3 regions of the Virgibacillus kimchii genome follow, and region 3 is predicted to be linked to each of the others. Evidence: riboswitches for the same ligand, from Rfam matches in the RefSeq annotation. Region 3 holds a riboswitch; each other region holds the start of a gene.
What was found. A riboswitch is a leader RNA that binds a small molecule or an ion and turns the genes downstream of it on or off. The one in region 3 is predicted to bind S-adenosylmethionine.

Region 1 (11,009 bases), 1.5 Mb from region 3:
GTTGTTTCCTCCAACCGGAACAACTGCTCCATCATAGTTTTCCAAAATAAAATTCTGGATTTCCTCTGATTGCAATACTTCCACCAGCTTATTCAAAGTCTCATCCTCCAAGTCCTCAGCACGCACACCAATCACATTCACATATGGAGAATCTTCCCCTTCAATAAACAATGCGTCCTCAAGCGGATTAAGGTCGGCATCAATCGCATAGTTAGTATTGATGGCTACCAGCGCATCTTCTTCGGCAAAATATTGCTCAGGCAGTAATGCAGGATCTACATCCGGTGAAAAAGTCAGATTATGCGGATTGTCTTCAATATCATCCAGAGAAAGTTCCTCAGGATCAGTGCCTTCCGGAAGTGTAATCAGACCTTCTGACTCAAATAATGCCAAAATACGACCGTGGTCTGCTACAGAATTACTAATAATTACCTCTGCCCCGTCTGGAATCTCATCCACACTTGCTATTCCCTGGGAATAAACACCCATCGGCTCAACATGAATGCCATCAATATAATCCAATTCATACCCTGTATCACTAACCGTCTGTTCTAAATAGGGGATATGCTGAAAATAGTTTGCATCCAGTTCTCCACTTGCCAAGTCATCATTTGGAAAGACATAATCCTGATACTCTTCAATATTTAATGTAATACCTTCTTCTTCAAGCAGGGGTTGCGCTTCTTCAAGGATTTCTGCATGTGGTGTACTGGAGGCGCCTATGGTAATTTCCACAGGTTCTGTTTCTTCAGTTGCCTCATCTTCGGTTGTATCCGCATCATCAGCTGCGCCATTTTCCGTGGTGTCATTCTCGGAATCTCCTCCACAGGCAGCCAGGAATAATATTAATAGAACAGATAAAAATACTAGTATTTTTTTCATAAGTCATTCTTCTCCTTTGATGTGTTTTTTATGATAAATAGGATTCACCTAATTATTCATTATTCAACATACTATAAAACTTGTAAGCTTTGGATAATTTGGCAAAGGTATTTAGCCACGTCCAGCTCCAATGCCCAGCGATAGCGGGTCTTTACGGTGGGGCGAGGAACGACTGTACCGCAGTCCCAGACTTCCTTCACCTCCGTCCGATTGGTCAACATCGACTCCTTTCGTTGTCGTGTTTCCTTTATCTCCTGCGGCTCAGTCCACTCTATACGTCGCTAAACGGGCATTTCCACCTTTAGTCTCTAACGTTTATCCAGTTTTTTCGTAATGAAATCACCGATAAACTGGAACAGAAACACGATGATTACGATCAAAATGGTAGAAACAAGCACGATGTCCCAGTCCCTGCGCTGGAAGCCAAAGTAATAAGCATAGTTTCCAAGTCCTCCTGCTCCGATGGCACCGGCCATAGCAGTATAGCCGATTAAGGCAATGGCTGTCACCGTTAAGCCTGAAACAAGTGCAGGCATGGATTCGGGGAGCAGCACTTTAAATATAATGGTGGAAGTTTTTGCCCCCATGGATTTTGCTGCCTCAATGACACCTTTATCCACTTCCTTTAAAGCAATTTCCACGAGTCTCCCATAAAACGGTGCCGACCCGATGATCAATGCCGGCAAAGCAGCAGTGGGCCCGCGAAGGGTTCCTACCAGTAAATTAGTAAATGGAAATAATAACAAAATCAAAATAATAAATGGAATTGCCCGAAATACGTTTACAATAGTAGCTGTAATCATATTTAAATACTTGTTTTGCCAAATTCCGCCTTTATTTGTCATATATAACAGTAAACCAAGCATAATCCCGAGAACGAGCGTACCTGCCAGTGCAACAATGGTCATATAAAGTGTTTCATAAGTTGCTTCAATCAAGTCCTGGGCATCCAGATTGGAAAAGAAATTATCCATCATATCCGACATCCTCCATTTCCACAGAGGTATCTTCCTGAATAAAACGGGCAGCCTTATTTATTTCTTCTTCATTTCCTTCCAGCTGTACAATTAAAGTTCCATATGCGCCAGCCTGGGTTTGCGTAATTTTCCCCTGCAAAATATTAATTTCAATATCAAATTGCTTGGCCAGTTGGCTGATCAAGGCCTGATTGGTTGTTTCACCGACAAAATGGAGACGGACGACTTTGCCTGTTTCATATGTTTGAAGCAGGTAGTCCATGCTCTCATCCTCATCATTTGTCCCCATGACCTGTTCCACAAATTTCTTTGTCACCAATTGCTTTGGCTTGGAGAAAACATCGAGCACATCACCCTGCTCGACAATTTTTCCATTTTCCATCACCGCCACCCGGTTACAGATTTTACGAATAACATGCATTTCATGGGTAATCAATATAATCGTTAAATCAAGCTTCTCATTAATATCCACGAGCAGATCCAGAATGGAATTGGTCGTTTCCGGATCAAGTGCAGAAGTCGCCTCATCACACAGCAATACTTTTGGGTCATTTGCCAAAGCTCTGGCTATGCCGACCCGCTGCTTTTGCCCGCCGCTCAGTTGGGAAGGATATGCTTCTTCCCTGCCGGAAAGACCAACCAAATTGATAAGGTTTTGTACTTTTTCTTTGCGCTCTGCTTTGGAAATCCCGGCTATTTCCAGCGGAAAAGCAATATTATCCTCCACTGTCCGGGACCAAAGCAGATTGAAATGTTGAAAAATCATGCCAATATCCTGTCTGGCAAGGCATAACTCTTTACTGTTTAATGCAGTGATTTCCTTTTCGCCCATGACTACCCGTCCGCCGGTAGGCTCCTCCAGACGGTTAAGCAAGCGGACAAACGTACTTTTTCCCGCCCCGCTGTAGCCAATGACACCAAAGATTTCACCTTCATGAATCGAAAGGGTCAAATCATCTACAGCCGTTATTTTTTTCTTATTTGAAGCAAATACTTTACTCAACCCTTCGATGGATATCACAGTAATCCCCCTAACTTATCTCGGCCAAAAAATCAAAAACGCCTTTCTGCCGGAGAACAGAAAGACGCAATAATCGGTCTTTACGTTCTCTCATCTGTCAAAGCGATTGCTTTGCAGGAATTGGCACCTTTCAAATTCAGGATTTGAAGGTTGCCGCGGGTTCACAGGGCCAGCCCCTCCACCGCTCAGGATAAGAGATGAACATTTTATTTCGGATGATAAATAGTATAATAGCACTATTCCTTATAAGTGTCAATCAGTAGTTGTTGTCGTAAAAATAAATAAATTTGTACATCCAATCCCAGTAATTATTGCACAGGATTTTATATTAGGTTACGCTAAACAATATTTAATCTTCTTCGCTCTTTAGTATGGGAATCGAAGTTAGAATAGGAGATTTTATTTGGAGAAGCGGGCATGATAACATCGAATGCGTGAGCCAACATTCCTTAATGCTTGGCGGCTTGGCTCATAATTCATGCCCGCAGAGGCTCCATGTCAAATCGACTTTGATTCTACTTTCTGACTGTACTCTCAACACTAAATAGCGGAGAGCCATATTTAATCTTTAAAAATATTTGCAATATCCACCTTGAAACCTTCAAGAAATTTAGAGGTGATTTCTCCAGTATTTGTTTTTATGTCATGCTGCTCATACATTTTGTCATCATTAAGCGTGTATACAGTTATGGTACCCAGCATCGGATTAACAATCCAATACTCTTCTACACCATAGTTCATATAGATATTTAATTTTGTAATCAAATCATGTGATTGATTGGACTTGCTGAGAATTTCCACAATCAGATTTGGCACCCCGACATATCTGGCATCCGTAAAACCAGCCTTGTCACAAATTATACTAATGTCGGGAATGACAACTTTGGAATCTTCTATTTCTTCGCTTTTTAATTCAATGTCATATGGCGCATGAAATAATTCACATGACTTACCTTCAAGAAAAACGCCAAACTTGGCTTCCAGTTTTCTGGTTATACGTTGATGTTTGGTAGAAGGAGATGGCGACATGTAAATAAACCCATCAATATATTCCAATAAAGCATCAGAGTTTTCCCGTATTTGAAAGTATTCTTCAATGGAAACTGAATCACTTCGGTATTGATTCATTTTATTTCCCTCACTTTTTATCTGCTGATTTTATTTTACCACGATTTGTAACCGTCTACAGCAGAAATTAAAAAAAGGTATAGGGATTTTTTAGACAATACCTGCTAATTCTTCGCAAACATCTCCGGTCTGTACTCATATAAATACGTATAAATATTGGGGATTGAATAAAAGGTATACACTTTTTCTTGTATCTTGCCGTCTCTTTTGATAAGCAGGCAAGGCACGCTTTCTATCTTTTTTTCCTGCATGAATTCCGGGTAAAAAGAGGCGTTCATTTCATGAAAAACATCCTCCTGATGGACAGATTCAATTTTTTCCAGCATGGATCTGGCTAGATTGCATGTACCGCAAAAAGGGGTATAAATATATAATAAATAATCATTCTGTTCCAGTTCCTCTAATGTTGCTTGTTTCAAAAAAATCACCTTTGCTTTTAAGTTTCTAGTATTCCCTGTCAATCAGAAAAAAAGGATCCACTTTTATGTGTTTACCTAAAAGTGCTGCTGCCAAAACATGCCCGGGCGTTGTTGCAACTTCCCGGTATTCACTGCTCACATAAATATGCTCCGCATGCGGAAGTTCCCGTGCCAGCTGTTTGCGGAGCTCTATACCCGGCTCGTCTTCATCTGTCAAAATATAGACTTCTTTATGATCCAGTTCATATTCATCCAAAAGTTCATCAAACTTTTCCACCCCAAGTGTACCGTTCGTACAAATAATCGTAAGATCCTCGGCAATTACTTTATCGAGCTCCCTTTTATCTGTCAACCCTTCCACAATAATGATTTTTTCCGACTCATTCATCATGCTGACATAGCACTCCTACTAAATAAGTAATAAAAACAAGGCTGACATGTAAACGCCAGCCAGGTAGTTACCGATGAATTAACTATTCACTTATTTCTGCTTCATAGCCTTCCGCTGACAGCAAATCATCCAATTCAGACTCTTGGGATAGTTCCACAACAACCATCCAGGCATTTTCATATGGTGACTCGTTCACAAATTCCGGGCTATCCTCCAGCTCTTCATTGACTTCCACAACAGTGCCGCTGACAGGTGCGTATAATTCGGATACTGTTTTTACCGATTCTACACTTCCAAACGGTTCGTTCAGTTCCAGCTCGTCTCCAACTTCGGGAAGTTCCACAAATACTACGTCACCAAGCTCATCCTGGGCAAAATCCGTAATCCCGATCCGAACTTTGTCTCCTTCTTTTTTTATCCACTCATGTTCTTTTGAGTACAATAGATCTTTCGGTGTGTCCATGTCAATCCCTCCAATAAATAATCATACTTCAACTATACTAATTAATCAGCCGTTTATCCAGTTCTTTTTCTAAAGCCATGTTTCTTCAAATGTTTCCTCTTTAAAACCAATAGTTACCTTTTCCCCATCCGTAACAATTGGCCGCTTAATCAGCATACCGTCCGATGCCAATATTTCCGCCATTTCTTCCATGCTTGCATCTTTTATTTTATCCTTTATGTTTAATTCCCGGTATTTTTTGCCGCTCGTATTAAAAAACTTCTTGGCAGGCAGACCACTTTTTGCCATAAAGTCTTCAAGATCACTTTGAGACGGCGGGTTCTCCACAATATGTATGCTATCGTATGCTATGTCATTTTCATCCAGCCATTTTTTTGCTTTCCTGCATGTACCGCATTTGGGATACCAGTAAAATTTAAGTGCCATAATCGACCCTCCTTTGTCTCATCCACGTTTATTATACCAAATATATAGAGGCATATTCTACAAATTCAACTGTTCATCATGCGTTTTGCATAATACTGGAATAAATAGAAAAGGACCCTCGCCTGAAAAGGACAAGGATCCTGTGTAATCTCTTCTATTAAACTACATACTTCTCTTCTTCAATAATCTTCGCAGCAATCTCACGCTTCTTCGCAATCACATTTGTTGGTGTATGACGTGTCAACTTGCGCAGGGAAGAAAGCATCATTCTTAGTGAGTCTCCTTCTTCTACAGCGATAAGGATTTCTTTCGCATCTGCTTCAATCCGATTAAATGCTTCCTGTGCATATACTTGTGTATATAGTAACTTCTGTTTATTCTTGTCTTCGCCGGATTTGCCGATCGCTTTTTCCGTGCGCAGAATGGCTGCTTCCATGTTGTATACTTCTGCCACCATATCTGCCAGGTTAGCCAGGATTTCCTGTTCGTTTTCAATTTTCTTCATATATTTCTGTGCTGCCAGCCCTGCACCGAGAAGAACAATTTTCTTCGCGTTAGTGAGTAAATGTTTTTCCTGTTCCAACGCTTCTGTTCCTACTTCTTCTGGCATCATCATCATGATTTCTTCCTGGAGGCTTTGTGCTTTTTCGAATAAAGGAAGTTCACCTTTCATTGCTTTTTTCAGCAGTGTGCCGGGAACAAGCAGACGGTTAATTTCGTTTGTTCCTTCAAAGATCCGGTTGATACGGGAATCACGGTACATACGCTCCACTTCATATTCCTGCATAAATCCGTACCCACCATGCATTTGAACTGCTTCGTCCGCTACATAGTCGAGCAGCTCTGTCGCCATATATTTATTCATGGAACATTCGATTTGATACTCAGCAATCGCTCTTGCTACTTCGCGTCCATCTTTTAATTGTTCATCTGTCAAGGCCCCCATACGCTGCTCGAACAAACCTACGGTGCGGTATACCGAGCTCTCGTTGGCATACGTTTCCGCTGCCATCGTTCCCAGCTTTTCCTGTGTTAATGGGAAGCTGGAGATTGGCGTATCAAACTGTTTACGCTCATTGACATATTTGGTAGCTAATTCAATTCCCTGTTTGGCACCGCCAACACCACCAATAGCAAGTTTATAGCGACCTACATTCAGGATATTAAATGCAATAATATGGCCGCGGCCTTTTTCACCAAGCAGATTCTCTACAGGTACTTCTGCATCTTCAAGCACCAGGGTACGGGTGGAAGAACTTTTAATTCCCATCTTCTTTTCTTCCGGTCCAGTGGAAACACCCGGGAACTCACGCTCGACAATAAATGCAGAGAAATGCTCACCATCAATTTTTGCATACACAATAAACACGTCTGCAAACGCAGAGTTCGTAATCCATTGTTTTTCCCCGTTTAAAATATAATGGGTACCTGCTTCATTCAGTTTGGCTGTTGCTTTAGCCCCAAGGGCATCGGAGCCTGAACTTGGCTCTGTCAGCGCATAGGCTGCCAGTAGTTCACCTGTTGCCAGCTTTGGCAAGTATTTTTCTTTCTGCTCGTCGTTACCAAAGAATACGATAGGCAGGGAACCGATGCCAACATGTGCCCCGTGGGTGACGGAAAAACCGCCTGCACGGGAAAATTTTTCGGTGATTAAGGAAGAACTGATTTTATCAAGACCCAGTCCGCCATATTCTTCAGGTACATCTGCCCCTAGCAGCCCCAGTTCTCCGGCTTTCTTTAATAGATCAACAGAATGCTCAAATTCATGATTTTCCAGATTGTCCACTTTGGGTAAAACTTCCCCGGCAACAAAATCTTCTGTTGTTTTGGCAATCATATGATGTTCTTCTGAAAAATCCTCCGGTGTAATTACATCTTCTCCGGTTAAGTCCTCAACAAGGAACCCTCCGCCTTTGAATAATTTATCTTTTGTTTCACTCATGTTTATCTTTCCTTTCCATTGGGAGTAATTTTTAAAATTACTATTCTTTCAAGCTAATAATTTCATAGGTTTACAGCAGTTCGAAAACGCCGGCAGCACCCATTCCTCCGCCGATACACATCGTAACAACACCAAACTGCTCATTGCGTCGTTTCATTTCATTGATCAGAGTCAATGTCAATTTTGTCCCTGTCATACCAAGCGGGTGGCCAAGTGCAATAGCTCCGCCATTAACATTTACTTTGGTCGTATCAAGGTCCAATGCTTCAATAACTCGGACAGATTGGGAAGCAAATGCTTCGTTAAGCTCGAACAAACCAACGTCCGATAAATCCAGACCGGCAATCTTCAATGCTTTTGGTATAGCTTCAACAGGGCCCACACCCATAATTTCCGGTTCTACTCCAGCTACTGCAAAAGAACGGAATTTCACAAGTGGTGTTAATCCTTCGCCCTCTGCTTTTTCCCGGTCCATGACCAATACTGTACCTGCTCCGTCACTCATTTGTGAAGAGTTTCCTGCAGTGACTGACCCTTGTGCATGGAAGGCAGGTCGCAGTTTTGCCAGGATTTCCGGTGTGGTATCTGCACGTACCCCTTCGTCCATCTCAAACAGGGATGTTTTTTCTTGCATCTTGTTCTTCTCACCAATAACACGCTGGGTTACTTCCACAGGTACAATCTCATCCTTAAATTTGCCTTCTTCCATCGCTTTCGCCGCACGCTGATGACTTTGCGCCGCAAATCTGTCCTGATCTTCCCTTGATATATTGAAGCGGTTTGCCACTTCTTCCGCTGTATGCCCCATTCCCATATAGTACCCGGGGGCATCCTGAACCAGCGTTGGATTTGGTTTAATTACATGACCGCCCATCGGGATGAGGCTCATCGATTCTGCTCCCCCGGCGATGATCGTATCACTGGCTCCGACCATAATCCGCTCGGCTGCATAAGCAATACTTTGCAAGCCTGATGAACAATAACGATTAATCGTAATTCCCGGCACGTCATTTCTTAGTCCGGCAAGACCGGCAATATTGCGTGCCATATTCATTCCCTGTTCCGCTTCCGGCATGGCACAGCCGATAATAACATCATCAATATTTCCATCATAATTGTCAGCACGTTTTAGTGTTTCTTTAATCGTCAATGCGGCCAAATCATCCGGACGTGTGTCTGCAAGTGATCCTTTATTCGCTTTGCCTACAGGGGTTCTTGCTCCTGCAACAATTACTGCTTCCTTCACATTTCTTCCCCCTCTTCTATTAATTGCGTAATGGTTTTCCTTTTAATAACATGTGCTGCATTCTTTGCTGTGTAAGTGGTTCTCCGATTAAGCTTAAGAACGCTTCTCTTTCCAAATCAAGCATTACCTGTTCGTCAATAACGGTCCCCTCTTTTATACGACCGCCTGATAATACATATGCCAACTTTTCGGCTATTTTCACATCATGATCTGACGCGTATCCGCTGAATTGAAGTGATTTTGCTCCAAGCAGCATGGCTGCATAGCCCGCATCTCCAACAACAGGGATTTTTTCCCTTTGCGGTGCCTGGTATCCGGCTTTTGCCAGTGCCAATACTTTTTCCTTCGCGTCATGAAGCAGATGATCCGGATTTTTACTGATGGCGTCATTTGCGTCCAGGAAGCCATTTTCACGGGCTTCTTCCGCTGACGTGGATACTTTCGCCATGGCTACTTTTTCAAATACATCATTCGCAACTTTGGATAAATCAAAATCAATTCCCTGCGGCAGATTGCGGAGTTCTTTCAGATAGAGTTCTTTTGTTCCGCCACCGCCCGGGATTAATCCAACACCAAATTCAACGAGTCCCATATAGGTTTCCGGTGAAGCCTGAATTGCCGCTGCCGGCAGGGAAACTTCCGCACCGCCGCCAAGCGTCATATTAAATGGCGCAGCAACTACAGGTTTATTGGAATATTTAATGTTTGTTCCCATGTCCTGGAACTGACGGACAACCATATCCAGTTCAAAGAAATTTTCATCCTGTGCTTCCATTAACATTAATGCCAGGTTGGCACCTACAGTAAAATTTTTCCCCTGGTTTCCTATGACTAGTCCTTCATAATTTTTATCCACTTCTTCTATGGCATAATTGATTATTTGCATCGTATCCAGGCCGAGCGCATTACTCTTGGAATGGAACTCCACAGCAGCTACCCCGTCTCCAAGATCAATCATGCTGGCTCCGGCATTCTTTTTAATGACGCCTTTTGTATCTTTTAAGCGTTTCAGATTGATTTCTTTCGGATTGAACTGTTGCTGCTTATATTCACCCTGGTCGTAATAATACACATTTCCGTTTTCCTGTTTATAGAAGGATTCATTGCCTGCTTCCAGCATGTTCAGCACCCACTCGGGTACCGTTTCTCCTTCTTTCTGCATACGCTCCACTGATTTTTTCAAGCCAATGGCATCCCAGGATTCAAACGGTCCCATCTCCCAACCGAATCCCCATTTCATTGCCTGGTCAATGGAGAGTATGTCATCGGCTATTTCCCCTGTTAACTCAGCGGAATAAATCAGTGCCGGCTTGATGACAGACCAGACAAGATCTCCGGCTCTATCACCTTTTGCGGATACAAGTGTTTTCAATTTGCGTTTTGATCCTTTTTCCTGCTTGGCTGCTTCAGTTGCACTGGTTTTCAGTTTTTTGCGGTCTTCATATTCCAAGGATTCCGGATTCAATTCATAAATGACACTGCCGTCTTTTCCTTTTTTCTTCAGGAAAAACCCTTGCCCGCTTTTGGCGCCGAGCCAGCCTTTCTCATTCATTGTCTTCATGAATTCCGGTACATCAAACACTTCTTTTTCGTCGCCTTCCACCTGATCATACACATTTTTTGCAACATGGAGGAAGGTATCCAAACCAACTACATCCAGTGTCCGGAATGTAGCACTCTTTGGACGGCCGATCATCGGGCCGGTTACAGAATCAACCTCGCCTACACTGTAATTTCCTTTCAGCATTTCCCTTACTGTAACGAGAAGGCCATAAGTCCCAATGCGGTTTGCGATAAAGTTCGGTGTGTCTTTCGCTTCAACGACCCCTTTGCCTAATGTATCTTCTGCAAAGGTTTTCATAAATTTCAAGACTTCCGGATCCGTGTCTTTTGTCGGGATCACTTCAAGCAATTTCAGATAGCGGGGCGGATTGAAAAAGTGTGTACCGAGAAAATGCTTGCGGAAATCCTCGGATCGCCCTTCAGCCATTGCTTCTACTGAAATCCCTGATGTATTTGAGCTGACAATCGTGCCTTCTTTCCGATGTTCTTCCACACTGGCATACACTTTTTTCTTAATGTCCAGATTTTCCACAACGACTTCAATGATCCAG
Region 2 (11,009 bases), 310 kb from region 3:
AATTTCCTGAAAGTACCTGTCAAATGGATTGAAAATACCAATCAAATAAATTTCCGCTCTACTGTTAATGTCCTCTATTTGTGAAAAGATATTATAAAGCCTATCTTCATAAAGACCATTTTCATGCAGGAAATCCTGTATATCCAAATCCGTAATATTTTCCCTGAGCACCCGCATGACGTCATTTGCTCCTATTGTAACAAGAATAATATCCGCATCCGTTATTGCCTCTTCTGTTTCCGGTTCTTCCAGCCTTTGCAGCAGCTGGTCGCTGCGGGTACCTCGCCTGCCTAAGTTCTCAAAATAGGCAAGTTCTTCTTCCGCATTAATGGATCGTTCCAGCAGACCTACATAGCCTCCCTGACCACGACTGTCTCCCACTCCTTGTGTAAGAGAATCACCAAGGGCCAAGATGTGCAAGGTTCTCCCGGAAAAGAAATCAACGGCTGCATGTACAGCCTCTGACAAAGGGCGCGGTAACTGAGATTGTATATCTTCTTCCTGCTCCTCTTCTTCCTCCTGCTCATCCTCCAACGTTTCCATCTGATGATTTTCCTCATCTTCAGGGACGGAATCTTCCTCTTCTACTTCGAGGCTTACATTTTCAAAATCCACGGAGGGCTGACTTATATAATATAATAATGCTGCAGCAGCTAATACAAAGACAATAACAGCAATCAAATACAATTTCTTTTTCAACACAATCACACCTGGATGTTTGTTAATAGTATATGCTCATACCCATTATTGTCTCACGTATAACCAATTTTAGAAAGGATTTTTTAAAGGGGTCAGACCCCACAATTCGGAAAATTCCGTCAAACATCAAGAGGATGGGATGTCCGTTGAGTTAAGGTATGTAAATCAACATTTTGCACCGTACTATTTATAATTTTTCCAAAAGTATTGAAGTGTAAACATGGAAGGGGTCAGACCCCTCAATTCAAAATTTTTAAATTAATATTGCTCAGTACCTTGCTTTATATAGTAGTTTGTGTATAATAATTAATACAGTACTATATAATGTATAGTAGTAAAAAAAGAAGGAGTACGGAACATGAACATACAATTTAAAAAGGGTGTTCTGGAACTGTGTGTGTTGGCATTGTTGGGGCAGAAAGACCGGTACGGCTATGAGCTTGTGCAAAAAATCTCCGAGCGAATTGCCATATCGGAAGGCTCGGTGTACCCATTGCTAAGAAGGTTGGCAAAGGAGGAATACTTCACTACCTATCTTCAGGAGTCGAAAGAAGGACCATCAAGAAAATATTATCGTCTTACACAAAAAGGAAGGGATTACTTAACCCAACTGCGTGAAGAATGGATAAGGTTTTCCGCTGGAGTAAATGAAGTGATCAAGGAGAGTGAACCGAATGAATGAAAAGCAATTTACAGAGAAGTTGAGAGCAGGATTGCAAAAGTTGCCTGAAACAGAACAGGAAGATATTTTGGCGGATTTTCAAGAGCATTTTTCCCTTGGAAGAGAAGCGGGGAAAACAGAGAAAGAAATATCAAAGTCACTGGGTTCACCCCAACACATTGCCAAGGAAATGAAGGCTGCTTATTATCTCGACCAGGTGGAGGAGTCTTCCTCCGTGGGAAATATATTTCGGGCAGTCTGGGCAACGGTAGGGTTGGGTTTTTTCAATTTGGTTTTTGTACTCGGTCCATTCATTGCACTGGTTGGCATTGTTTTTGCCGGATGGATTACCGCTTTCGCATTTATCATTTCCCTGCCGCTTGTACTCATCCAAGCCATTATTTCACCGGAATTATTTTTATGGTTTGATCTGTTTACTTCCACTGCGCTTTTAGGTGCAGGGTTGCTTCTCTTGCTCGGGATGTTGTATGTGACACAGCTGTTTTCCAAATGGTTTTTACGTTATTTGCGTTTTAATGCAAAACTTGTAAAAGGAGGGATGAAGCATGCGTAATGTAAAAAAAATGACCCTTTTGGCATTATTGTTAATCGCTGTTGGCGTCATCGGAGCTATTTTTACTTTCAACCTCAGTGATGAAATGACGTTGGCAGCGGAAAGAGAAGTGGATGGGGAAAATATAGAGAGAATCGATATTCACATCGACAATGGAAGCGTAAATATTTTTCCGGCAGATACGAAACAAGTCAGACTTAATCTGGAAGGCATAGTTACAGAAGGGGAGGAACCCAGTTTTTCGATCGAAACAAATGAGGGTACTTTAATGATCCAGATTAAAGAGAAAAGGAAATTTTTCCGCATTAATCCCTTTTCAGGTTCACCGGAACTGAATATATACTTGCCGGATAAAAGGTATGAATCTCTCACTGCCGAGATGGATAACGGCGCTTTTCAGGCTGAGGATCTGTCAATTAATGAAATACAGGCAAAAACGGATAATGGAAGTGTTGTATTAGACAGGGTTATGGCGGTGGCTGCCGATGTAAGAACGTCCAACGGTAAAATTGAATTGAACCATGTGGAAGGGGATGTCACAGGCAAATCCAATAATGGGGCTATTTCACTTACAGCTGATGATTTGGATCGTGATATTAACATGGAAACAGATAATGGCAAAATCACGGTAAAGACGGAAAAGGAACCAACAAATGCGGTTATTGATGCCCGGACGGATAACGGAAGGATCACGGTCTTTGGAAACACAGATTGGGATACAGTGATTGGAAACGGGGAACACGAAATAAAATTGCGGACAAATAATGGAAGGATAACGATAGATAAATAGCCTTTCTTGTGAAAAACCTGTGTTAATTATATCAATCATTCATAGTAACAATAAAGAAGGCATACACCAATCTACACTGGTGTATGCCTTCCGTATTAACATTCTAATTCCCGGCAACCACGGTCGATGACTGTCCGCCACGCAGGCGATTTACTTCATCAAGCGGATTTTTCCCGGTGATTACTGTAATCCCCGCTGCGCGTGCATGGTCGATGGTTTCCTCATGTCCTTCAGGCTGTTCCACTAAAAGAACTTTGCCCTGCTTATTAATAAACTGTTCTATCGTACCTGCCGGCAGCTTTGCGCCATTGACCCATACAGCATCTACCTGGTCCACTTCTTCAATGCCGGAAACTTCTTCCGATTCCCCGATGGATACCAGCTTGAAGCCAAATGCTTCCAGTTTGGTTGCTGTTTCTCCGGCCTTGTCAGCTTCTGCCACGGCAATCACTTTTTGCCTTGGTGCGCCTTCACTGCGGTCAAATGGAGAGGAGAATAACCAGTTGGAAGCTGCTTCCTCTGATACCTCGAATACCGCTTCTTCACCGGTTGCCTTGGCAATTCCCTGATCCAGTGTATAGAGAACGTCCTGTATTGATTCCAGGCCGACAGAGAGCCGTACAAGTTCCTCTGTTACCCCGCTTGAAGCCAGCTGGTCCTCATTTAACTGCTGATGCGTTGTGGAAGCAGGGTGGATAATCAGCGATTTCGCATCACCCACATTGGCTACATGCGACCATAGCTCAATATTGTCAATTAATTTTCTTCCTGCTTCTCTGCCGCCTTTAATGCCAAACGTGATAATGGAGCCAAAACCGCCACGTAAATATTTTTTCGCCAGTTCATGGGATGGATGCTCTTTCAGGCCGGGATAATTCACCCATGCAACAGCGGGGTGTTTCTTTAGATATTTCGCTGTTTCCAGTGCATTTTCATTGTGACGCTCAATACGTAAATGCAGTGTCTCCAGCCCTTGTAAAAATTGAAATGCATTTTGCGGGCTTAATGATGCACCAGTATCCCTGAGCAGCTGTACCCGTAATTTGGTGGCAAAGGCTGCTGGACCTACATCGACAAAACGAAGTCCGTTATAGCTTTCATCCGGCTCGGTGAATCCGGGGAATTTTCCATTGTCCCAGGCAAAACGGCCGCCATCAACTACTACACCTCCAATGGACGTACCATGTCCGCCAATCCATTTTGTTGCGGAATGAACGATGATATCCGCACCCCAGTGAATTGGTTTGGAAAGTGGGGCAAATGTGTTGTCAATGATTAAAGGGATACCGTGTTTATGGGCAACTTCCGCCACCTTTTCCACATCAAAAATGTACAGGCTTGGGTTTGTAATGATTTCCCCGAAAATTGCTTTTGTTTTATCGGTGATGGCTGCTTCAATGGCGTTAACATCTGTGCCGTCGACGAGCTTTACATTTACGCCATAGCGCGGTAATGTATGAACGAAAAGGTTATACGTTCCGCCGTACAGATTACTGTCGGCAATGATTTCATCGCCGCTTTTAGCCACATTTAAAATGGCATAGGTGATCGCAGCCATTCCGGAAGCTGTAGCTACCGCAGCAACCCCATCCTCCAGTTGAGCCACCCGCTCTTCAAAAGCGCCGACGGTAGGATTCATGATCCGGCTGTAAATATTACCCGGTTCTGCAAGTCCAAATAAATTCTGTGCATGCTCCGTATCACGGAAAACATAGGATGTCGTTTGATAGATTGGCACCGCCCGGGAACCTGTAGTAGGATCCACTTCCTGGCCACCGTGAAGTAATACTGTTTCTGGTTTTTGGTAATGAAATTGAGACATGAAAAATTCCTCCTTGAGTTGTTTGTTTTTAATTAAAGTTATCTGGAGGAAGACGAGTTAAATATAAAAACCCTCTTCCTAAGAAGAGGGTGTTATGTAACCGGTCCTCCTCTTATCTTCCAGATCGGACTTGATCTGTAGGATTTAGCACCGTAAAAAGCAAGTATTACTTGCCTTCAGGTTGCCGGGCTTCACAGGGCCTATTCCCTCCACCGCTCTTGATAAGAGATTTAATTTTTTAGATTACGATTATTATAGGATTAAAGTTGCGGGTTTGTCAAGGGTTATTTTGAAAGGTTTTTTTTTCGATGTACTCTTTCCGAATAAATTTGAAGAAATATAACGAGGCTCGACAGCGGATGTTACATAAAAGTCTGATCAACTAATCTCTTTTAGCCAAGTCTTCCAGCCAATCAGTTACGATTCTGCTAAGAATAAATGAAATTACAAACGCTAATATAAGTGAAATTAAACCTATAAAGAAGGAGAGGGCTCTATCATAAAAAAATAGATCCGCTATGTAGTTGACTATACGGAATAAAATCAGGAAAATAACTATAAATGAAACTACATTAATAAGTGGTCTAAATTTAAGTTTCATGCTTGTTACTCCGCTCAATAATCTTTTATTTTCTCTAATAAAATTTTTGTACAAGCAACAATTAGCCCAGCGAGTAATATCATTCCCGAATAAATAGGTTGTAGGTGGGTTTCGGCAACCCCTCCCCAAGGGAAGATAACCTGATTTATTATAGGGAAAATCCAAAAATTTAAGATGTAAAATCCTAACATTGTCCCAAGGATTAGTCTCATTTTATATTTCCCCCTTTCAATAACAATAAACTTTATTCAAGTATTTGCCCGATAGTAGATTAAGCCTGTTCTGCTTCTCTCCAGATAGCCAAGACACCTCAAAAGATTAAATTATAATGTAAGACCAAGCAAGTTATAATTAACAACGATTACAGTAGCAATTACGACCAAAAGCATTTCAGTTATTGTTAAAATGAATTGTTTTGGTTCTTCTGCGTATTTCCATTCAAAAAATGCTCTTACGATGTAATCACAAACGCTTAAAAGGACTACTACAATAACAATTAGGTAAATTGAAATATTAGGATTATTTATTACATACCCAAGGAAAAATAAAAGGATAATCATAGTGATAATCCTTAACCCCAATCAACTTTTATACAACTCGTTTATATGATTATATGAAAAAGGCTTTCTTCTTACTTTCTCTATTTTGAGCGTTTTTCTTAATAAACGTTTAACTATAGTGATAATGATAGCCATAATTAATATAATTATTCCGAATTTTAACCAGATCATATTATCCCTCTTAAATATTAACATCCAATACTTGAAAAAATACAACAATTTATGGTGGACCGAATTCTATAAGTTTGTTAATCCTTTTAGTTTATTTCATTAATTGAAACCGCTTCAATTAAAGTTGTAAAGTATGTTTGAACGACGTTATTACTATTTCGAATTGCATCGCTACGGAAAATCAATAGTATTGCCTCATAATCATCCTCTAAAAACTCAAAATTTATTCCTATTTGTACAGAGTTATTCGCTAGTACCTGATTAAAAGTACCGTCTTGTTCATCAATCTCAATCGCAACGTTGGTTTCTTTCTGTTCATTTGCATGTTCGGTCGCGGAAGAGCTAATTTCATTAGTTGACGAGGAGGTGGATTGATTGTGATCATCTGAAAAATTATAAGCTTCATTTATAAAAATATGATTTTCTTCTAAAGCCAAAGAACTATGATTTATTATTTCGGCAGTTATGTAATAGTTATTATCATCCAGCTGCTCAATGTTTAGTATATTAAGTTCCACATCCTCTTGTTTTACAATCATTTCATTTTCTTCTGATAAAAAATTTGTCATTATTACAGCAACAATAACAATAATAAATCCAGTGGTGAAAAGAAAGGTTTTCTTGCTCATAAGTTTCCTCCCTTGTATGTCTGTCCTGACTTTTGCCATAAGTCTTACATACGGTTGATTAAAAGGTAAGAAGGGTATAATATTTCATTATCAGATCAATAAACGGCTTAAGAAGATTGAGATACAATATAAAATAAATTTAAGCCCCCCAAAAAAATTAATGTTGAAGGGCTTAGGTTAGTATTCCCTTTTTACAGATTTTCTTCCAGTTCGGCCTCTGGCTTCTGAAAAGGACGAGTTAACGTTTTATTATTGGTATACTATAGTGTAATTAAACCCTTGTGTAATTGGATCAACATTTGTACCTTGGGCCATTATCAATAAATAATCATTGTTGTTTCTTAGACTTCCTGAATCAAATAATCCAATTTCATCAATCACTTCTCCATATGCAGTTTCTTGTCCTTCGACAGTGTCGTAATAGGTATATGTGTCATTACCAGTTTCTGTTTCTGTAGGCGCAGTGAGCGCTTCGTATGATGAAAAGATTTTACTACCTGGTTCAACCCAAACTAGAATGGCTCTTCCGATATTACTTAAAATGTTACCACTGGTAATACCAGCATACTCTCGACTCCAAAAAATACCATCTACATTTTCTGATCTATTGAAGATTTCAACATCATCTGCAATTGTCAACGGTTATTTTGAAAGAGTTTTTTGCGATGTACCCTTCTTTTAGTTTTGCTAACAAAAAAATAAAGGTCATATTTTTGTGAAAAGTTACATTGCCTCGATATTTTGATCGAAATAGGATGAACAAAAGGTTTGAAAAATAACGCCTAAAAAGGCCCTGCGTATTCTATTTAGAATTATTCACATTTTGTCTCTTAAGCGATTTAAATAAAGAAATAACAAGTAATAAAATAGCTAGAAGTTTTAATAACTCAACTGGCAAAGATAAATAAAAAAAAGCTGTGGATACAACGATATCCAACTCCTGCAAATAAAAAATAAGTTCATCTGAATATAAAATGTAAATATAGGAACTAACTTTGTCTATCAAAAATATTAGGAAAAACCAAAATGTAGCCTTATAAATAGGAGAGCCAGCTTTTCTACCCTGTACAGAAATAATGATTCCTATTAAATAAAGTAAAGCAGGAGCAATTTCTATAAACAACGATAAAAACATAATACAACTCCTTAAAGTAAAAAAATGTACCTATAGTATATCATTGATTTGGGGAGGCGACTAGGCGACAAGCGACTACCTCCCCATCGTTATACCTGTCTACGTATAATTTTCATGTACGAAGGTAATTAAAGTTAAAAACATTTTAGATAGTAGATTTTTTAATAAAGATACTAAAATGAGATTAGTATTTAAAAAATCCATGATTCACTAAATTTTTCATAACAAATAATAGAGTTCTTTTCTTCGGATTCTCAGCTAGTCAAAGATAATATCAATGGCTTCCCAACGAGTTCCAAGACCACCATCCAAAGCACGAGCACTACCTAAAAAGCTTTCGGCAAATGAATCCATATAAATATAATATAAATGGTTTGCTGTCATTAACATTTCAGGCATTGTCACTCTATGTGGACCTTCGTCAAACTCTTTATATTGTCCAGATGTAGTACAATAATCCCTAAGATATTCATGATAATATGCGGTATTTGAACTCACGTCATAAAAAATATTTCTTATATTAAATCCCGCAGTGGAATTATCCTCCTGTATGCTTGTACGACAAGTACCATTAAATGTCAAGGCCCTCCAGCTTATATCTGGGTATAATGCAGGTTCCTCGCTATTCCCTTCTTGTGTTAGTATATAAGCACCTGAATGTACATTTGCAGTAGTAGGAAGATAGAATTCTGTAGTTTGGACTCCTGATGTATTATTTTGTAAATCATGATTATAATTTGTATCACCAAATAAAGTTGAGTCTTCAAATGCATAGTTACCGGTATTAGCTCTTGAACTCACTCCCATGGTGAGTACGTATGGATCGCTTGCGTTGTCAAGCTCATAATTTTCACCCATTGCTATATCAATAATATGCTGTCTTAGTCTATTTTTATCATCTGTATAGCGTAAGGAAAGAAGGTGTTCTGCTATAGATTCTAATTTATCTTCTTCATTTTTTAATTGTATTTTTAAATCATTATTTTTATGACCTGATTCACTTGATGTGAGTTCATTTTTTAGATTACTATATTCTTCACTTTGATTCTTTAATTGATCCAATAAATCTTCAAAATCTGCGTTAAAGTCAGGTGTTAAATTTAATTTGACCTCATCTGAATTTGGAGAATCAAAGTCAACCTCAATTACATTCTCTTCATTAAAGTTACCTTTATCCAATGCATTTCCTTCAATAGTTTCAAGATCTAGAGACCCTGCATTAGCAACAGTGAAAGGCAAGAACAGTAAAATCAAAGTAATCATAATTATATTAGATTTCTTTTTCATGGTAATCCACCTCGTATAGTATTATTATAGACTCATCTGATTGTTTATTTGACTTTTTTTAAGTTCTTACAGTATTAAATAGGGATTGAGTAACTATACAATAAAATTAAATGTTGCTGTTGAAGCCACGTCGATAGAATAATAAACAATACATTGTCACTCCATACTAATGCTCCCCTCCAATATGCCTCCCATCATCTAGATCTGATTCAGCGTAAAGTTCATGCATTTTACCTTCGATCGTACCATTACTTACATCACTAACATTAAAAACAGCACCCATCAGAATAATACATGCCCCAAAAAAAACAATAAATCTTTTCAATAAATTTAACACTCCTCTCCTCCTTCAATCTTAAAATGATTACATGTATAATATATCTAGGTGACTAGTTTTATTTTAAAGGTAGAAAATGTGAACTTCGAGTGTCACTTATGCCACTTTTATCTCAAAATGTGAATGTTTTCCAAAAAGGGTGATTTAATGTTTGAAAATATTCCTGAAAGAATTGGAGAGAATATTTTATATTATCGTGAATTACGGAGGATGACACGTGAAGAACTTGCTGAAGGTATTTGCGACAAACGCACCCTTCTTAGAATTGAAAAACATGGGCAAGGTGCGGGGATTGAACTTGTTTACAGACTTTGCTCCCGATTAAACATTCCCATTCATTATATGTTTCAACAATTGTCAATCAATCGTATGAAGTATGTAAATCGTGTGAAGCAACTTTGCCGTGAATTTGTTTACAATAAGGAGTATGAGGCTCTGGAAAATATTATAAAAGAGGCTGAGGCAGAAATAGAGAGAGATTCCCACTATATGAATACGGATATTTACAAATATCTCGCTTGGCATAAGGCAATTCTCATCCTGAAAGTAGAGGGAGATATCCCCAAGGCCAAACAGCAGCTATTAGATACTATTCCGAGTAGTTTAATAACAGAAACCGATATTGGCATAGCAAATTCGCTTGGAATGATTTTTTTAGATCAAGGTTTGAACGGTGAAGCCTTTCAACACTTTCATCATGCCTTTCAAGCCATTAAACAAATACCTCTTATGGAAGATAAAAGTTTATTTGTTCGCGTGGGATACAACCTTGCATTAACATACGCCAACAAGAATAATCATGAACGCACGCTAGGCATAGCTTATGAACTTCTGTATTACATAAAATCTCATTCTTTAGAATACATGAAAGGGCGAATCCATCATATGTTGGGAATCTCCCATGAATACCTGGGCTATTACGATGAAGCAGAACATTACGTAATAACAGCGATTCAAATTTTTACAGAAAAGAAACAGGAAATCCATGTAATTGAAGGTTTATGTTCACTATCTGAAATTCAATTTAAAATGGAGAAAAGAGAGCAAGCAAAATCTAATTTAAAACGGGCTGATCATAAGCTGCAGCAAACAGGGAACAGGCAAGAGGTCCATGATAGAATAGCTGAAATAAGCTCTGTGTATTTGTGAGGGGATAATTATATACTATAAGAATTTAAACAGGAGAATAAAATACTACAATTCTGGGAATTTTGGAAAACGCTTTCAAAAATTCTTATTATAGAATAAGATAGTAGTAAGTAAGCATGGTTATATACAACGATTTAAAGGGGGATTTGCATGACAAAAAAATCTGCACATTTTGAGACGAACGTCATCCACGAAGGTTATGATTCAAAAGATATGCTGGGAAGCCTGGCAACACCGCTGTTTCAGACATCCACTTTTACTTTTGATACAGCAGAACAGGGAGAAGCCCGCTTTGCCGGGGAAGAGGCAGGGTACATGTATTCCCGGCTTGGCAACCCGACGGTAAAGGCGCTGGAAGAGCGAATAGCCGCACTTGAGAATGGAGAAAGGGGACTTGCTTTTGCTTCAGGCATGGCTGCTGTTTCGGCCATTCTGATCGCACTGACCAAAGCAAATGACCATATTCTCTGTTCATCCGGGTTATATGGCTGTACATTCGGCCTGCTGACATTAATGGAGGAAAAATATAATATTACGCATGACTTTTCCATGATGGAAACGAAAGAAGAAGTAAGATCACGGATTAAACCGGAA
Region 3 (11,009 bases):
GAAGTACTTCACCGGCACGGGCTTATCGGCAAGGATATTCCCGAAGGCCAAGTGATTATTCAATCATTTGATAAATCGAGCTTGCTTGAAGTGAAGGAACAGGAGTCGTCCATTCCGTTAATCAAATTGTTGAATTACCAGGATACGGAAGCCGGATTATCAGAACGGGGATTGGATGAAATAAAAAGTTATGCGGTGGGTGTCGGAGTAAATCATGCTGCCCTGACGAAAGAGTTGGTGGAGAAAGTCCGAGGGGAAGGCCTGCTCATCCACCCATATACTGTAAATGAGAAACAGGACATGGAGCGATTGATCAGCTGGGGAGTGACAGGTATTTTCACAGACTACCCGGATCGATTGGAAAAGGTACTGGCGAACTATCAAAACAGAGATGACGATTCGAAACAGAATTGATGGAGGCCGATCATTCACTTAATGTTTAATGAAGCTGGTGAGGATTTAATCTGGAAGTGAAATAACCTTGGGGGGACTTTGTGTGGAGCGTTTAGAAGGGGTAATCCCTGCAGTCAGAAAAATAAAAGACTTTGAGAAATTATTAAAAACCGATCATCGGATCATTATTTTACTGGAAACAAGAATAGCACAATTGCCGAATCTGGTAAAATATGCAAAGAAATTTAACAAGCAGATTATTGTCCATCTGGATTTAATTAATGGACTGCAGGTGGATCAGTATGGGATGGAATTTCTTGTGCATCATATGAAAGTGGATGGTGTTATTTCCACTCGGGGAAATATCATTTCCATGGCAAAGAAAAGTGGCCTGGTGGCCATTCAGCGCATGTTTGCCATTGACAGTTCTGCAATTAAGAAAAATATTGAACTCGTCGATAAAACAAAGCCGGATTATATTGAAGTATTACCCGGTATTATTCCTTCTGTCATTCAGGAAATTGCCGAGCAGACAGAAACACCAGTCATAGCCGGCGGATTAATCAGGTCCCCGGATGATATTAGACTTGCGCTGGACCATGGCGCAGTGGCAACAACAACATCTCGCAAGGAGTTATGGAATTATTCGTAGTATGCAAGATAACCTGTCTATGTAGATCTCGGATTTTTTACAGCAGATAAATATAAATTATCAGTTTGCTCATGCAAAAGGTAATTCTCTTTGGCGAAAAACCTGCTGTACGGATATCCTTGATTAATGTCACGTCCAATTGCTTAAAAGTAGCGAGCAGAGGACGTGCAAGGGAGGAAGGACAAATGACATTACTGTTAACACATAAGGAAATTAAAAGTCTGCTTTCGCCACAAGCACTCATTACAGAATTAAAAACTGGATTTGAAACGTATTCCAGCATGAGAGACATTGTGGGACAACGCGCACATTCACCTCTCCCAAGTGATAATTCAAGTTCTATGATACTTTTTCCCGGTTTGGTAAAGGAAATACCCGCATATACGGTAAAAGTTCATGCCAAGTTTCAAAATCAATCGCCCGCTATAAAAGGAGTTATCCATCTTCATGATGTACATAACGGTGACTTGCTTGCAATTATGGATTCCTCTTATTTAACATCTGTTCGAACCGGTCTTTGCGGAGCACTGGGTACACACGTATTATCCAGGCCCAAAGCTGATAAGGTTGCGGTCATTGGGTGTGGCGTCCAGGGCGAATTACAGTTAAGATCATTAACATATTTTCGCAATATCTCCAAGGCATACGCTTTTGATCTAATCCCGGAAAAAGCCCATGATTTTGCCGATAAGATGAGCAAAAAATTAAATGTAAATGTGCTTGCTTCTGATAATTTAGAGGAAATTACTCAAAAGGCAGAGATTATTATTTCAGCAACTTGGTCCAAAGAACCGTTTCTTTTTCCGGAAATGATACAGCCAGGGACACACCTTACCACACTGGGAGCTGATCAGCCTGGGAAATGTGAGGTTAGTGCAGAGCTTATCGGAAGTTCTGTTTTTATTTGTGATGATGTTCATCTTTCAGAGAAGATGGGTGCCATTGGAGGGGCTGGTTTGACCAAAAGAGATGTAAATATATCTGAACTTGGAGAAGTACTTGCTGGCCGTCAATCGGGTCGTACCAATCAGGAGGAAGTAACAATTTTTGGTTCTGTAGGTTTAGCATTTCAAGATCTTGTTTCCGCATGGAATGTTTATCAAAGAGCAGTGGAAGAAGGCGTTGGAACCAGCATTGATTTTGGAAGTTAGCAGACTTTGAGCTGCTTTTTGCTGTAGCTGATTTCGTACATATTTGTTAGTCATACTACACCGTGTTGAACCCACCCATTAATATTAAATTAGCAGGACGGTGTTTTTACAAGCCGTCCTGCCCCTTCAGAGATGCTATAAGATTCTCCCGTTGCACAAAGAGGCGTGCCAGCTCCTGTGAAACAGATAATATATGCTGCGCTTTTGCAGAACTTTGGCTTTGCAAAAGTTTCAATCTCGTAATTTATTCAATATATCTCCAATGGCTTCCTCGCCAAATTCCTGCCATTTGCTTTTGTCTGGAATATAGCCGTCTTTATCCAGCGGTTTTTGGAATTGGTTCAAACCACCGGCTGCGGTGAGCAGGGAATGTTCATCCGTGTCCAGGCCTTGGTTTACGACATGTTTGATGACAAAGGGTTTTTCAAATTCAATCAATGCATCTCTTCTATCGAGCTCCCCTTCAATCACTTGAAAAGGCATTCGAATATAATAGGTTTCCCCATCTTCCTTATGCATGACACCATCAAATAATCCACTGTCATACTCCCAGTTTCCGCCGATATGAAAACCAAACTTTTTCAGTTCTTTTAAAGCATAGCCAAAAGTCATTTGCTTTCCTTCCATATCTGTGTCCAAATGCAGCATCATACTCGCTCCTTTTACCTTTTTTTCCATAGTATGAACAATTATTGGAAATCCATACACGATGGTTAGTAAAAAATGGAATGCATCCACTGGAGCAGGTTGTAAAGCAGTGGGATCGTCAGCACACAAAGCAGGGTGGTAAGCAATACCCCAAATGAAGCAAAAGAAGCATCACCGCCGTATTTCTTGGCATAGACAGAAATAGTGGGAGCGCTTGGCATGGCTGCAGTCAACACGGCAATTACTATTAAAGGAAATGGAACAGGCAGAAAGAAGAAAACAAGCAAAAATGATGGAAGCAGGAGCAATTTACATCCTGCTGCAATCCAAATGTAAATATTTTTACTGTATTGCCGTAAGTAATGCCAGCGGATTTCTGCAAGAAGACTGCCGATAAGTATCATGGATAGCGGTATTGTCATTTTTCCCACGTCTTCAAATGTGCTTAATAGAGTCGCCGGCCATTGAAAAGGGAGAAATAACATGCCCAGTCCAACGAGGGTAGCCAGAATACCGGGGTTGAGAAACAAAGCTTTCCAGTTTATGCTCGGATCATCTCTCGTAAAAAGGAAAATCCCATACGTCCAAATTAATATTAAGTAGCAAATATTAAACAGTGTTAAGTACATAATCCCTTGTTCTGCCATTAATATATAGCTGATGGCAAAACCAATAAAACCCTGGTTTCCAAAAACAATTAAACTTTCGTATACGTTTTTCCGGCTGATAGATAGCGCAGCCTTTCTCCTTAGCAATATGCCGGCCAAAACAGATACGCTAATTATAAAGACGGACATCGTAACGAGCCAGGCAAAATCGGTGAGGATTCCGGAGGACAACGTGGTGTTCAATGAATATAAAATCAGTGCCGGTAAAGTGATGTACAGCATCAGCTGGGTGATGACCTGGTTTGCATGCAAAGGGAGAATTTCCATTCTTCTGCCTGCAAATCCAATGAGTGCCATGAGATAGAGGGGAATCATTGCTTGTAAAAATTCACTTGTGGGCAGCATCGCCTTCTCTCCTTTCATTCTGTAAGTATCGTATGAATGAGGAAGAAGGAAGGTACCTTTTTACAGGCGTAAGAATTTACGCTGCGGACCGGGAAGAGATTTTATACAAGTTCACAGAGTAAGTATGATGTATGATGAAAATTGGCTGATAATTATGGACAAATACGACAATGTAGCGTAAAATAAAATGAAAAGTTAATTATCTTTGTGGAGATTTTAGGAGAACACAATGTCTATCTTTCGTCGGGGAAGGTATACTTGTGTTCTTTTTTTGTTGCATAATCATAAAAACTATTTTTAACAAAAGCTTCCGCTGGTTCAAAATTACTTGCAGAAAGAGAGTTGGCAAGAGCCGGCACTGTATTTTTTCATATTGAAGAAAGGATGAATGCATTGTATCTATCGAGCAGAAATCGAAGCAATACGTTAAACAGGATGGAATTAAGCGATTTGGATGTCATCATTATCGGAGGGGGGATTACCGGGGCAGGAATAGCACTGGATGCGAGTGTCCGCGGATTAAAAGTGGCACTTCTTGAAATGCAGGATTTTGCTGCCGGCACCTCCAGCCGCTCTACGAAACTGGTACATGGAGGCCTGCGTTATTTGAAGCAGTTTGAGGTCAAAATGGTAGCAGAGGTTGGAAAGGAACGTGCCATCGTATACGAAAATGGCCCGCACGTGACCACGCCGGAATGGATGATGCTTCCCTTTTATAAAAGTGGTACCTTCAGTCCTTTTATGACAAATGTGGGATTACGGGTGTATGATTTCCTTGCAGGAGTAAAACGGTCGGAAAGGAGGAAAATGCTCAGTCGTGATGAGGCATTGCAATTGGAGCCTCTTTTAAAAGATAAGGAACTTCTGGGAGCCGGTTATTATGTGGAGTACAGGACGGATGATGCCCGGCTGACGATTGAAGTGCTTAAAAAAGCGGTCGAACATGGGACACTTGCATTAAACTATGCAAAAGTAACGGACCTCGTATATGAAAATGGCACCGTATCCGGGGTGGAAATGGAGGACCAGTTATCTGGTAAAATACACGAGGTAAAGGCCAATCATATTGTTAATGCTGCAGGCCCGTGGGTGGACACCATCCGGGAACTGGATCAATCGAAAAAGGGAAAGACCCTTCAATTAACCAAAGGTGTCCATCTGGTTTTCGATCAGGCGCGTTTTCCGCTGACGCAGGCTGTCTATTTTGATACGCCGGACGGGAGAATGATGTTTGCCATACCACGGGATGGCAAAACATATGTCGGAACAACAGACACGGAATATGATAAAAATATTGCCAGTCCAGCGATGACGGAAAATGATCGTAATTATATTTTAAAATCCATTGATTTTATGTTTCCCGGGTTAAACCTTACTGACTCTGACGTAGAGTCAAGCTGGGCCGGTTTGCGTCCGTTAATCCATGAAGAAGGGAAGTCCCCTTCTGAAATTTCCCGTAAGGACGAGATTTTTATTTCCGACACAGGCCTTATCTCCATTGCCGGTGGAAAATTAACAGGGTATAGAAAGATGGCGGAGAGTGTGGTAAATGCGGTGACGAAAAGAATGGAAACAGGAAAGGAGCAGCTCAGCAGTTCCGGCACCAAAACGTTGCCGATATCCGGCGGGGAAGTCGGCGGTTCGGATGGTTTTCCCGGTTTCGTGAAAGAAAAGGTAAAAGAGGGTGTGGAAGCGGGCGTTGCGGAAGAGGATGCCAGGTTTATAGCAGAATTTTATGGTTCGAATGCACCCATGCTTTATGAGTTATATAAACAAGGAAAGGTGAAAAACAGCCGTTTGCAGCCGCTGACTTATGCCATGCTGCATTACAGCGTGGAATACGAAGGAGCCTGCAAACCAACAGACTTTTTCATCCGCCGCACCGGTGCATTATTTTTCGATGTTGACTGGGTCAACCAGGAGAAAGCCGCGGTAATGGAAGAAATGAAGGTAATGCTGAATTGGACGGAAGAACAGTCGGAGATGTATGAAGCGGAACTGGATCAGTTTCTTTATGAGGCAAAGCATCCGGTTGAAGAATGAAAATAGAGTCGGGTTCCTTCGCTAAAAATAGTTTGCATGTTATTTGGGTATTATTTATTTTTTTTAGTTCGTTCTGGGTGGAAGTTTTAACAGCAATGAAAGCGGGATTATTAGTGTACAGGAAAAAATAAAATGCAAATCCCCAGTTGACAACTAAAAATGAAACCGATAGAATAAACAGCATCATATTAAATTTAAATATTTCAAAACTCTTATACAGAGAGGTGGAGGGAATTGGCCCTGTGAAACCTCGGCAACCATTGATTTTAATTTCAAACGGTGCCAAATCCAACAGATTTATATTATCTGAGATATAAGAGGTTTTTGCTTACATATGCTGTAATGCTTCGACCTCTTATATATTAAGGGGTCTTTTTTCATGTGGTACTTCCTCAAGTGAGTACTGAGCCCTCTGTATAATTGTTCAAGGGAGGCGAGGCTGCGCGGAAATACATGCTCATTCATCAAAGTGCTGCTTGTAATTGGAATACTGCTTAAGAAAGGGTGAGGATGTGAGTCAGAAGGTGAAGAAGGGTACAGAAGAAAAAGAGAAATATGAAATAATTACAAATGCGCTGAAAGATTTACGGTTTGGAGAGATCAATATTACGATTCATGAAGGGAAAATTGTACAAATTAACCGGATTGAAAAACAGCGGTTTTCCAATTAAATAAACAGAAGCTGACCGGACAACTGGAGGCCTCTTGTATCACTGAATTGCTATGCAGCTTTTTAGTGATGTGAGAGGTTTTTTTAATAGCTTAATAGATGCAAAAAATTGTTCGGCCCAGTATATCTGTCCCAGGAAAAATCAGGCATAACCAATAACAAAAATTGAAGCTGACCAGGAGGTTTATTAGATGAGAAAAACATTCATTTGCCTATTGCTATTCATAACAGGTGTCGCTTTGGCTGCATGTGGTTCGACTTCTGCAAGTGAGGAAGGCAAGGAAATAACAATAGGGGCAACAGCAGGCCCTTACAGTGATCAACTGCAGGAAGGAATTATCCCCATTCTTGAGGAGGAAGGTTATTCCATTGATGTCGTGGAATTTAACGACTATATTCAACCGAATAATGCGCTGAATGAGGGGGAAATTGATGCCAATCTATACCAGAACCGTAATTATTTGAACAACTTCAATGCAGACCATGGAATGGATTTAGTTGTCCCTTTTGCAGTGCCGACAGCACCAATTGCCTTATATTCAGAAAGACATACTTCGCTTGAGGATGTGGAAGCAGGAATGAAGGTGACATTGCCGAATGACCCGGTGAACCTGGCAAGATCTCTTCATATGCTGGAGGATTACGGCTGGATTTCGATTCATGAGGAAGCGGATCCGATTACAGCTTCTGAAAATGATATTGAAGAAAATCATTTAGACCTGCAGGTGGAGCCAATCGATCCGGCACAAACACCAAGGTCTTTGGGTGATACTGATTTTGCATTTGTAAATGGCAATTTTGCACTTGCTTCAGGCTTGAAATTGGAAGAAGCGGTGGATGTAGAGAAGACTTCAGAGGATTTTCTGATCTATTTAACCGTACGTAAGGAAGATGAGAATGAAGATTTTGTGGAGGCATTAAGAAAAGCTTATGAATCCGAGAAATTTCTGAAATATACCAATGAGCACTTGCAAGGATATGTGAAACCGCCATATCAAGTGGAAGTGGAGGAGAGCACTGAATGATAAAAATCGTTAATGTAACAAAGCAATATGATAATGTGACAGCATTGGAAGCAGTTAATTTAACGATTCATAAAGGAGAGATTTTTGGCATCATCGGATACAGTGGAGCCGGCAAGAGTACATTGCTGCGGTGTCTGAATTTATTGGAAAGGCCGACAGAGGGAAAAATCCTAATCGATCAAAAGGATATGACCAGCCTTTCGGATAAGGAGGTAAGAAAAGAAAGGCAGAAAACCGGGATGATCTTTCAGCATTTTCATTTGATCAGTTCAAAAAAGGTGTATGATAATGTCGCATTTTCCTTGAAGGCAGCCGGAAAAAGCAAGCAGGAAATTAATCAGCGTGTACCGGAGCTGCTTGAAATGGTCGGTCTCAGTGAAAGAGCGGATCATTACCCTGCCCAGTTGTCCGGCGGCCAAAAACAGCGGGTTGGCATAGCGAGGGCGTTGGCCAATGACCCGAAAGTATTGCTCTGTGATGAGGCAACATCTGCACTGGATCCAACAACAACGAAATCCATTTTAAAACTGTTAAAAGATATCAATGAGAAGCTCGGAATTACGATTGTGCTGATTACCCATGAGATGTCGGTCGTGCAGCAGATCTGTCATCGGATTGCTGTCATGGAAAATGGAAAAGTGGTAGAGGCCGGAGAGGTGTATGACCTGTTTTCCGGTCCGAAAAGTCCTTTGACGAAGGAATTCGTGCAAACGGTCCATGCCTTGTCACTCCCTGACCGGCTGCTTGAGGGGAGAAAGGGATCAATTGTACAAATTATCTTCAGAGGAAAATCTGCCGAAGAAGGAATTATTTCCGAAACGTTGGCCAAGTTTCAAGTTGACATAAATATTTTGCATGGTCAAATTACGTATATTCAAGATCGTCCGTTAGGCACCCTCATTATTGAAATCGTAGGGGATCAAAAGGAAATAGACAGCACTATTGCATATATTACAAAGCGGACGAATCAGTTGGAGGTGCTTGCCGATGTCGCTTGATATGGTAAATGAATTCGGGCAGGCATTTTTGGATACGTCATGGATGATGGGGATTGCTGTATTCTTTGCGATTATCATTGGTGTTCCACTGGGGATTGCTTTATTTGTTACAAGTGAAGGGATGTTCTGGGAAAACCGATTTATGCAGCAGGTTGCAGGCACAATTATTAACATCATCCGGTCAATCCCTTTTATTATTTTGCTTGTTGTGCTTATTCCGTTAACCAAACTGATTCTTGGTACAACGATGGGCCCAACTGCCGCCAGTGTCTCACTAAGCTTTGCTGCGGTGCCATTTTATGCACGACTGGTGGAAAATTCACTGAGAGAGATTGATAAAGGAGTAATTGAAGCTGCGGAATCATGCGGTGCTTCCCCGTGGCTGATTATAAAAGATGTCCTTTTACCTGAAGCAAAATCGGGGATGATTGCCGGTTTAACCGTCACAGTCATCAGTTTATTAAGCTATTCTGCGATGGCGGGAATTGTTGGCGGAGGAGGGATTGGTGACCTTGCCATCCGATTTGGCTACTACCGCTTTCAAAATGAAGTCATGATCGCCACGGTTATTATATTGGTCATCCTTGTACAGCTAATTCAGTTTATTGGTGACCGTACAGCAAAAGCAGTAGATAAAAGATAGGGAGGAAGAAAGATGACGGAAACAATCGTGAAAGATACAGATATATCAAGGCTTTACGGATGGGAGCATCCTGATCACATGAGGGAGTTCAGAAAAAAGCATAAATCACTGAAAAAGAAGGAGAAGTTAACAACCCTGGAAGAGGCGGTAAATAGCGGAGTGAAGAAAGGGGATTATGTTGTATTTGGCGGCATGGGTTCTGTCAGAAATCCCATTGCTGCAGTGCACGAAATTATTCGTCAAAAAACCGGGGATCTAACCATTGGCACAAAGGGATCCCAGCATGATTGGCAGTTATTGGCCGCAGCCGGCAATGTAACAAAAGCAGAGGTGTCCTATGGATTCGCCGATGAAGTGCGCGGGCTTGCCCGGCCGGCGAGAGCAGCTGTGGAGTCAGGCCGTTTAAAGGTATTGTCGGAAACAACCAATGCGGCATTTCAATGGAGATTTACGGCTGCCATGAAAGGCCTTTCCTTTTACCCAACCCGGTCCTCACTCGGAGCGGATACATTGCACTACAGCGGGTCCAAAACAATTATCGATCCATTTACGGAAGAGCCTGTAGAACTTCTTCCGGCATGCTACCCGGATGTGGCGATTCTTCATGTGCACCGGGCGGATCGTTATGGTAATTGCCAGATTGATGGAAATGTGGCAGAAGACGTGGAAATCGCACATGCTGCAAAATTTGTTTTGGTTACGACCGAGGAAATTGTGCATGATGAGGTAATCAGCAATGATCCGGCATTAACAAAAATTCCTTATTTTGTTGTTGATGCAGTAGTGGAGGCGCCATACGGGTCCCATCCAAACCAGGTTCCGGGGCTTTACTCCTTTGATGAGGATCATTGGCAAACTTGGCTGGATGCTTCCACAGCGGACAAAACGGTGGAGGCATATTTGGAGAAATATGTATTTGGAAGCAGGGACCATTATGATTATTTGGAAAAAATCGGCGGCGTGCGTGTGCTTCGTCAGTTGGAAAAGATTGAAAACAAATTAGCCGCATACCCGAAAGTAGCGAAAAGGAGAGGTTAACGATGGCAAATGAGACAGAAAAAATGATTATTGCAGCTTCCCGTATGTTGCCAAATGACACGGCAGTATTTGTGGGAACCGGGATGCCGTTATTGGCATCTGTACACGCCTTGAACTCTGAGGCAACGGATATATTGCTCGTATATGAAGGCGGGGGTGTCGGCGGAAAACCGACAGGGAGACTGCCCATTCAGGTGAGTGAATCCCTGACCTATGAAAATGGGGTCACTGTAGGATCGATGGATTACGTCATGAGTCTTGCGCAGGCAGGTTGGATTCAATACGGATTTTTAGGCGGGGCACAGATTGATTCATACGGAAATTTGAATACAACCGTTATTGGTGACTGGGAACAACCAAAAGTCAGACTGCCTGGATCTGGTGGTGGTGCGGATATTGCTTCTTTATGTGAACGGACTATTATACTCATTCGGCAGGACAAAAAGAAATTTGTCAAGGAGCTGGACTTTCTGACAAGTCCGGGTTACTTCACTGGGCCAGGGGAAAGGGAAAAAGCGGGACTGCCTGAAAACACAGGTCCGTACCGTGTAATTACCCAGATGGGGATTTATGGTTTTGACCAGGATACAAAAAGAATGACACTGCTTGAACTATTTGAAGGCTATACATTGGACGATGTGCAGGAAGCAAGCAGTTTTCCGATTGCAGTTGCAGAAGATTGGACATACACACCGAACCCGACGGAAGAAGAATTGGAGACATTACACGCCCTTG

Region 1: another riboswitch for S-adenosylmethionine. It lies ahead of ACZ42C_RS00875 (methionine ABC transporter ATP-binding protein); the one in region 3 lies ahead of ACZ42C_RS13730 (DUF2292 domain-containing protein).
Region 2: another riboswitch for S-adenosylmethionine. It lies ahead of ACZ42C_RS12300 (PLP-dependent aspartate aminotransferase family protein); the one in region 3 lies ahead of ACZ42C_RS13730 (DUF2292 domain-containing protein).

What each region holds. Positions count from the first base shown of each region.
Region 1 is NZ_AP043951.1:128,410-139,418, reverse strand. Features, by position in the region: gene ACZ42C_RS00885 (MetQ/NlpA family ABC transporter substrate-binding protein) at 1-882, opposite strand, end outside; gene ACZ42C_RS00880 (methionine ABC transporter permease) at 1,191-1,859, opposite strand; gene ACZ42C_RS00875 (methionine ABC transporter ATP-binding protein) at 1,849-2,880, opposite strand; SAM riboswitch class I at 2,968-3,077, opposite strand; gene ACZ42C_RS00870 (Uma2 family endonuclease) at 3,442-4,008, opposite strand; gene ACZ42C_RS00865 (thioredoxin family protein) at 4,113-4,427, opposite strand; gene ACZ42C_RS00860 (toprim domain-containing protein) at 4,453-4,818, opposite strand; gene gcvH (glycine cleavage system protein GcvH) at 4,901-5,281, opposite strand; gene ACZ42C_RS00850 (arsenate reductase family protein) at 5,351-5,707, opposite strand; gene ACZ42C_RS00845 (acyl-CoA dehydrogenase family protein) at 5,865-7,649, opposite strand; gene ACZ42C_RS00840 (acetyl-CoA C-acetyltransferase) at 7,720-8,895, opposite strand; gene ACZ42C_RS00835 (3-hydroxyacyl-CoA dehydrogenase/enoyl-CoA hydratase family protein) at 8,915-11,009, opposite strand, start outside.
Region 2 is NZ_AP043951.1:2,546,552-2,557,560, reverse strand. Features, by position in the region: gene ACZ42C_RS12320 (SGNH/GDSL hydrolase family protein) at 1-702, opposite strand, end outside; gene ACZ42C_RS12315 (PadR family transcriptional regulator) at 1,058-1,381, shown strand; gene ACZ42C_RS12310 (HAAS signaling domain-containing protein) at 1,374-1,934, shown strand; gene ACZ42C_RS12305 (DUF4097 family beta strand repeat-containing protein) at 1,927-2,724, shown strand; gene ACZ42C_RS12300 (PLP-dependent aspartate aminotransferase family protein) at 2,828-4,546, opposite strand; SAM riboswitch class I at 4,656-4,774, opposite strand; gene ACZ42C_RS12295 (hypothetical protein) at 5,162-5,359, opposite strand; gene ACZ42C_RS12290 (DUF4181 domain-containing protein) at 5,471-5,728, opposite strand; gene ACZ42C_RS12285 (hypothetical protein) at 5,965-6,507, opposite strand; gene ACZ42C_RS12280 (hypothetical protein) at 6,757-7,146, opposite strand; gene ACZ42C_RS12275 (hypothetical protein) at 7,310-7,642, opposite strand; gene ACZ42C_RS12270 (hypothetical protein) at 7,901-8,929, opposite strand; gene ACZ42C_RS12265 (hypothetical protein) at 9,096-9,266, opposite strand; gene ACZ42C_RS12260 (hypothetical protein) at 9,414-10,415, shown strand; gene megL (methionine gamma-lyase) at 10,566-11,009, shown strand, end outside.
Region 3 is NZ_AP043951.1:2,857,026-2,868,034, reverse strand. Features, by position in the region: gene ACZ42C_RS13760 (glycerophosphodiester phosphodiesterase) at 1-414, shown strand, start outside; gene ACZ42C_RS13755 (glycerol-3-phosphate responsive antiterminator) at 497-1,045, shown strand; gene ACZ42C_RS13750 (ornithine cyclodeaminase family protein) at 1,231-2,196, shown strand; gene ACZ42C_RS13745 (YugN family protein) at 2,428-2,847, opposite strand; gene ACZ42C_RS13740 (AEC family transporter) at 2,910-3,857, opposite strand; gene ACZ42C_RS13735 (glycerol-3-phosphate dehydrogenase/oxidase) at 4,242-5,900, shown strand; SAM riboswitch class I at 6,110-6,220, shown strand; gene ACZ42C_RS13730 (DUF2292 domain-containing protein) at 6,425-6,571, shown strand; gene ACZ42C_RS13725 (MetQ/NlpA family ABC transporter substrate-binding protein) at 6,762-7,595, shown strand; gene ACZ42C_RS13720 (methionine ABC transporter ATP-binding protein) at 7,592-8,593, shown strand; gene ACZ42C_RS13715 (methionine ABC transporter permease) at 8,583-9,236, shown strand; gene ACZ42C_RS13710 (CoA transferase subunit A) at 9,249-10,274, shown strand; gene ACZ42C_RS13705 (CoA-transferase subunit beta) at 10,277-11,009, shown strand, end outside.